DNA from 2 places in the Streptomyces sp. NPDC107562 genome. Region 1 is predicted to be linked to the other one. Evidence: riboswitches for the same ligand, from Rfam matches in the RefSeq annotation. Region 1 holds a riboswitch; the other holds the start of a gene.

Region 1 (3,400 bases):
GCTGTACACGCTCACGGCCCACGAGCAGTACCAGCCGGCCGAGATCGGCCCGGCGGTCGACGAGAACGGCGTCGAGCGCAAGGTGACGGGGCCCGAGAAGCTGCGCGCCAAGCTCAGCAACGCCTACTACGGCGAGGACGCCCAGATCCCCAAGCCCACCGTCGATGAGTACAAGGAGATCACGAGCGGCCACGGCCACCACTGATCGCTGCACTCGCCACGCCACGGCGAAGGGCCCCGTCCGGTGTTCGGACGGGGCCCTTCGCCGTGCCCGGGGCTGGATAGGGTGGACCCAGTTCGAGACACGTGTCCCGTACGACGGGACTGGACCAGGAGCGGCTGATGAGCGCTGTGACCCCCGCCGGCGGCGACACCGCGGCGGGCCGCTCCTGGCCCGCCCTGCTGAACGGCCTGCTGGACGGCCGCGACCTGAGCGCGGACGACACCGCCTGGGCGATGGACCTGATCATGCGCGGCGAGGCGACCGACGCGCAGATCGCCGGATTCGCGGTGGCCCTGCGGGCCAAGGGCGAGACCGTCGAGGAGATCAGCGGGCTGGTGCGCACGATGTACGAGCACGCGAACGTCATCGAGGTGCCGGGCGCGACGGTCGACATCGTCGGGACCGGTGGCGACGGCGCGAAGACGGTCAACATCTCCACCATGTCGGCGATCGTGGTCGCCGGTACGGGCGCGAAGGTCGTCAAGCACGGCAACCGGGCCGCGTCGTCCGCCTCCGGGGCCTCCGACGTGCTGGAGAAGCTGGGCGTCAATCTGCAACTGACGCCGCAGCGGGTCGCCGAGGTCGCCGAGGAGGCGGGGATCACCTTCTGCTTCGCGGTGAAGTTCCACCCGGCGCTGCGGCACGTGGCGGCGGCCCGCGGACAGCTGGGCATCCGGACCACGTTCAACTTCCTGGGTCCGCTGACCAACCCGGCGAAGGTCAAGGCGCAGGCGGTGGGTGTCGCCGACCCCCGGATGGCGCCGATCGTCGCCGGTGTCTTCGCCGGGCGCGGCAACTCCTCGCTGGTCTTCCGCGGCGACGACGGCCTGGACGAGCTGACCACGACGTCGACGTCCCGGGTCTGGGTGGTCCGCGACGGCGAGGTGACCGAGGAGGCCTTCGACCCGCGCGAGGTCGGCATCGACCTGGTGCCGGTGGAGGCGCTGCGGGGCGCGGACGCCTCGTACAACGCGGAGGTCGCTCGGCGCCTGCTGGACGGCGAGCCCGGCCCCGTACGGGATGCCGTGCTGCTGAACGCGGCGGCGGCGCTGGTGGCGCTGGAGCCGGGCGACGAGCCGCTGGCCGCGCGGATCGGCGCCGGGATGGCGAGGGCGGCGGAGGCGATCGACTCGGGTGCCGCCGGGCGGGTGCTGGGGCGCTGGGTGGCGGCGAGCAACGCCTGACGCCATCGGCGGTGCGGCAGGGCGCGGTCCGGATTCTGGACCGCGCCTTGCGAGCCGAAGATCATGTGGCAAGATGCTGTACCAGGTCATGAGCGACAGCTGAAAGGCCCCGGCCGGCTGTCCGGCAACCCTCCGTCCGTGGCGGGGTGCCCCGGGTGAAGACCAGGTCGTAGGCAGCAAGGCCTACGACAAGCGCGGACCCCTCGCGTCACCAGGGGTCCTGGTCGTCGAGGGAGCCTTCCGTGAGCAAGCGAATGCGATAGGGCCGCAGAGCCCCGCCTCCGCATCGCTTTTTTCTTCCGCCTCCGCGCTGGAGCGTGCCGCTCGCGTGGTGGTGTCCGTCCGCCTCACGGGAGTGCACCCATGTCCGTCTTCACCGCTGCCGCCGACCAGTCCGTTTGTGCCCCGCTGCCCGTTCTGGGGCGGGATGTCACTGTCCCGCTCGTCACCGGGGGCGAGGTCACCTACGCCGCCCTCGACTACGCGGCCAGCGCCCCCGCCCTCCAGCGCGTCTGGGACGACGTGGCGGCCTACGCGCCGTACTACGGGAGCGTGCACCGCGGTGCCGGCTACCTCTCCCAGCTCTCCACCGACCTGTTCGAGAACGCCCGCGGGACCGTCGCCGAGTTCCTCGACTGCCGTGACGACGACCAGGTGATCTTCACCCGCGCCACCACCGACTCGCTCAACCTGCTCGCCGGCGCCCTCCCCGCGGGCTGCCAGGTCTTCGTCTTCGAGACCGAGCACCACGCGTCCCTGCTGCCCTGGCGGGACGCACACGTCACCTACCTCGACGCGCCGCGCACCCCTCAGCAGGCGGTGCGCACCCTGGAGCGCGCGCTGGCCGGGCGGGGATCCGACGGCCCGGCCCTGGTCTGCGTCACCGGCGCCTCCAACGTCACCGGCGAACTGTGGCCCGTACGGGAGCTCGCCGCGGCCGCGCACGCGCACGGCGCGCGGATCGTGCTGGACGCCGCCCAGCTCGCGCCGCACCACCCTGTCTCCGTGCGGGAGCTGGACGTCGACTGGGTCGCCTTCTCCGGGCACAAGCTGTACGCCCCGTTCGGCTCCGGCGTGCTCGCCGGCCGCGCCGACTGGCTGCGCGAGGCGGAGCCGTACCTCGCCGGGGGCGGTGCCAGCCGCACGGTCGCCCGGCGGGCCGACGGCGGGGTGGACGTCGAGTGGCACGACAGCGCCGCCCGGCACGAGGCGGGCTCCCCGAACGTCATCGGCGCCTACGCCGTCGCGTCGGCCTGCAAGGCCCTGACCGAGGCCGGCTACGACACCCTGGTCGCCCGGGAGCAGCACCTGATCCGCACGGTCCGGGACGGCCTCGCCGACGTTCCCGAGGTCCGGATCCTGTCCCTCTTCGGCGACGACGCCCCCCGCGTCGGTGTGCTCTCCTTCGTCGTCGAGGGCTGGAACAGCTCGCACTTCGCCGCCGCCCTGTCCGCCGAGTACGGCATCGGCGTCCGCGACGGGCTCTTCTGCGCCCACCCCCTCGTCCGCACCCTGCTCGGCAGCGACCCGCAGACCCAGGGCGAGTGCGGCGCGCCCGAGGCCGCTCCAGGGGAGAAGTCGCTGAACGCCGTCCGGGTGAGCTTCGGCGCGGGGACGCCGGACGAGCATGTCGAGCGGTTCGTCGGGGCGGTGCGCGAGCTGGTCCGGAACGGCGCGAAGTGGAACTACCGCACAGTGGAAGGCCGTTGCGTCCCCGCAGTCTGACCCCCCGCACCCACGCCGACCGGACGGCGTTCCGCCGCGCGCGGCACCGACCGGGCGGGGGCCGCACGCCATCCCGCGGGTCGTCCAGCCCAGCTCGCGGAGTCTCGTCGGCGCCGCTACGCGGGCCGGACCCAGCGTCCGTGGCGTGAGCCCGGGGGGCGGCCTTCTGCTCGGCGCTGCGCCGCGCGGCGCCGACAGGGCGGGGGTCGTCTGCCCGCACGCCATCCGCGGGTCGTCCGGATCAGGTCGCGGAGCATCGGCGGAGGTG
Region 2 (3,400 bases), on a different contig from region 1:
CGGCGGCGCCCACGGGGTGTGCGAGAAGTGGCTGATCCGCACGTCCGGCCGCAGTTCGCGCAGCATCCCCGGCACCAGCGTCAGGTGGTAGTCCTGCACCAGCACGGCCGCCCCCTCGGCGGCCTCCTCGGCCAGCGCCTTCGCGAACGACCGGTTGTACGCCTCGTACGACGCCCACTGCCGCCGGAACTCCGCGTCGAAGACCGGCTCCAGCGGCGTCTGGTACAGCATGTGGTGGACGAACCACAGCACGGAGTTGGCGATGCCGTTGTACGCGTCGGCGTGCACGTCGGCCGCGATGTCCAGCATCCGCACGCCGGACTCCCCGACACCGCGCCGCACCGCCTCGCGGTCGCCGTCGCCGAGGGCGGAGCACACCCACAGCGCCCCCGCGTCGGGACCGATCGCGGAGAGGCCGGAGACGAGCCCGCCGCCACCGCGTCTGGCGTGCAGCGAGCCGTCGTCGCGTACCTCGTACGAGACCGGGCCCCGGTTGGAGGCGACCAGTACCTGCGCGGGACCGAACGTCGAAGCCATACGCCTCAACCTAGCCCTCTCCTGATCCGCTCAAACGTACGGTTCGAGCCCGAAACGGGACCGTATACAGCCGTATCCCACGGTCAGGCCACTTTCCGGGCCGCGTACTCCGCGATCTCCACCATCGGCGGCCGCTCCTCCGTGTCCACGGAGTAGGTGCGCGGCTCGAAGCCGTCCTCCACCCGTTCGAACTGGGTGAGGCTCGGGCGGACGAGGTGGCCGCGGGCCAGCCGCAGCTGGGCCGTGCGGTAGATCGCCGCCGCCATCCGGCCCAGCGCCTGACCGTCCTGGTGCCGGTGCTTGCGCACCCCGACGTCCACCTGGGCGAGGGCGTCGAGCCCGACCAGATGCAGGGAGTCGACCAGCATGCCGAGCTCCACGCCGTACCCGACCGGGAACGGCAGCTGCTCCAGCAGCGAGCGCCGGGCCGCGTACTCGCCGCCGAGCGGCTGCACGAAGCCGGCCAGCTGCGGCCAGTGCAGGTTCAGCAGCGGACGGGCCACCAGCTCGGTCACCCGGCCGCCCTGCCCGGCCGCGCCGCCCAGGGGGCGGTCGTACATGCCCTTCACGAGGGCGATGTCCGGGTCGGTGAGCAGCGGGCCGACGATGCCCGTGACGAAGTCCGAGGTGAACTCCCTCAGGTCCGCGTCGATGAAGCAGACGATGTCGCCCCGGGTGACGAGCAGGGAGCGCCACAGCACCTCGCCCTTGCCGGGAACGGCCGGGAGGCGGGTGAGTATCGCGTCGCGATGGGCCACCCGGGCGCCCGCCGCCGCGGCCACCTCGGAGGTGCGGTCGGTCGAGCCGGAGTCGACCACGACGATCTCGTCGACCAGCGGGACCCGCTCCACGAGGTCGCGACGGATCGCGGCGACGATGTCACCGACGGTCTCCTCCTCGTCCAGCGCGGGCAGCACGACACTGATCGACTGGCCCGTGCCGCGCTTCGCGGCCAGGATCGTCTGGAGCGGGCGGTCGGCCAGCGACCAGGAGCGGGTGCTCAGCCAGCGCTCGACTTCCTCCAGCACAGTCCGGTGCTCCTCTGCGTTCTCTCGTGGGCGGACGCGTTCTCTGTGATCCATCTCGCGGTTCGGACGACTATCTCAACTGTCCTGGCCTTCGGTTACAGTCTTGAACAACGCTGGTGTCCGCCGCATGTCGGGGGTCGTCGGCGCGCACCACGGCACAACAACCACATACAGCTCATCCAGAGGGGCAGAGGGAAACGGCCCGTTGAAGCCCCGGCAACCCTCCAGTCGGTTCTCGTAGATCGTTCTCGATCGTTCCGCGAGGCTCCCGGCTAGGGAAGGTGCCAATTCCGTCTCACGGCGAGATGCGTCGTGAGGAAGATGAGGAGAAAGGGCCTCGCCTCACATGGCTGTGCAGACTGTCGAAAGCAGCACCGGCAATCCCACCGTCGATCTCGGTCCCGCCGCGGCGCTGTCCTGCCGCGAATGCGGCCACCGCGTTCCGCTCGGCCCGGTCTTCGCGTGCGAGGAGTGTTTCGGCCCGCTGGAGATCGCCTACGACTTCTCCGCGTACGACGCCGAGGAGCTCCGCAAGCGCATCGAGGCGGGTCCGTCGAACATCTGGCGTTACGCGCCGCTGCTGCCCGTCCCCGCCGACGTGGCCGGCAAGCCGAATCTGAACCCCGGCTGGACCCCGCTGGTCCAGGCCGACCGCCTCGCCGGCGAACTCGGCGTCGAGCCCGGCAAGCTGTTCGTCAAGGACGACTCCGGCAACCCGACCCACTCCTTCAAGGACCGGGTGGTCGCCCAGGCGCTGGAGGCCGCGCGTGCCTTCGGCTTCACGACCCTCTCCTGCTCCTCCACCGGCAACCTCGCCGGCGCCGTCGGTGCCGCCGCCGCCCGGGCCGGCTTCCGCTCCTGCGTGTTCATCCCGCACGACCTGGAGCAGGGCAAGGTCGTCATGGCCGCGGTCTACGGTGGCGAACTCGTCGGCATCGAGGGCAACTACGACGACGTGAACCGCTTCTGCTCCGAGCTGATCGGCGACCCGGCCGGCGAGGGCTGGGGCTTCGTCAACGTCAACCTGCGCCCGTACTACGCGGAGGGGTCCAAGACCCTGGCGTACGAGATCTGCGAGCAGCTCGGCTGGCGGCTCCCCGACCAGATCGTGGTGCCGATCGCCTCCGGCTCCCAGCTCACGAAGATCGACAAGGGGCTGCAGGAGCTGATCAGGCTCGGGCTGGTCGAGGACCGGCCCTACCGGATCTTCGGGGCGCAGGCGGAGGGCTGCTCGCCGGTGTCGACCGCCTTCAAGTCCGGGCACGACGTCGTCCGGCCGCAGAAGCCGCACACCATCGCCAAGTCGCTGGCCATCGGCAACCCGGCCGACGGGCCGTACGTGCTGGACATCGCGCGGCGCACCGGCGGCGCGGTCGAGGACGTGACGGACGAGCAGGTCGTGGACGCGATCAAGCTGCTCGCGCGGACCGAGGGGATCTTCGCGGAGACCGCGGGCGGGGTGACCGTCGGGGTGACGCGCAAGCTGGTCGAACTCGGCGTGCTGGACCCGTCGCTGACGACCGTCGTGCTGAACACCGGGGACGGCCTGAAGACGTTGGACGCGGTGGCGGGCACGGGCCTGACGGCCACCATCCGGCCCAGCCTGGAGTCGTTCCGCGAAGCCGGCCTCGTCTGACCCCCGCCCCGCCCCCTTAGGTCCGCCATCCCACCGGAGGTTTCCCCCGTGAGCGTCAGCGTCCGCATCCCCACCATCCTGCGCACCTACACCGGTGGCCAGGCCGAGGTCCCCGCCGAGGGGGCGAACCTCGGCGAGGTGATCGCCGATCTGGAGAAGAACCACACCGGCATCGCCGCCCGGGTCCTGGACGACCAGG

The links. Region 1 has a riboswitch for S-adenosylmethionine ahead of ACZ7LV_RS07745 (aminotransferase class V-fold PLP-dependent enzyme). Riboswitches for the same ligand answer to the same signal wherever they lie in the genome.
Region 2: another riboswitch for S-adenosylmethionine. It lies ahead of thrC (threonine synthase); the one in region 1 lies ahead of ACZ7LV_RS07745 (aminotransferase class V-fold PLP-dependent enzyme).

The regions. Positions count from the first base shown of each region.
Region 1 covers NZ_JBVKBE010000002.1:420,712-424,111, reverse strand. Annotated here, with positions in the region: gene qcrB (cytochrome bc1 complex cytochrome b subunit) at 1-205, shown strand, start outside; gene trpD (anthranilate phosphoribosyltransferase) at 343-1,407, shown strand; SAM riboswitch class IV at 1,492-1,608, shown strand; gene ACZ7LV_RS07745 (aminotransferase class V-fold PLP-dependent enzyme) at 1,771-3,132, shown strand.
Region 2 covers NZ_JBVKBE010000007.1:117,981-121,380, forward strand. Annotated here, with positions in the region: gene ACZ7LV_RS20835 (alpha,alpha-trehalose-phosphate synthase (UDP-forming)) at 1-537, opposite strand, end outside; gene ACZ7LV_RS20840 (glucosyl-3-phosphoglycerate synthase) at 621-1,565, opposite strand; SAM riboswitch class I at 1,738-1,893, shown strand; gene thrC (threonine synthase) at 1,912-3,201, shown strand; gene ACZ7LV_RS20850 (MoaD/ThiS family protein) at 3,250-3,400, shown strand, end outside.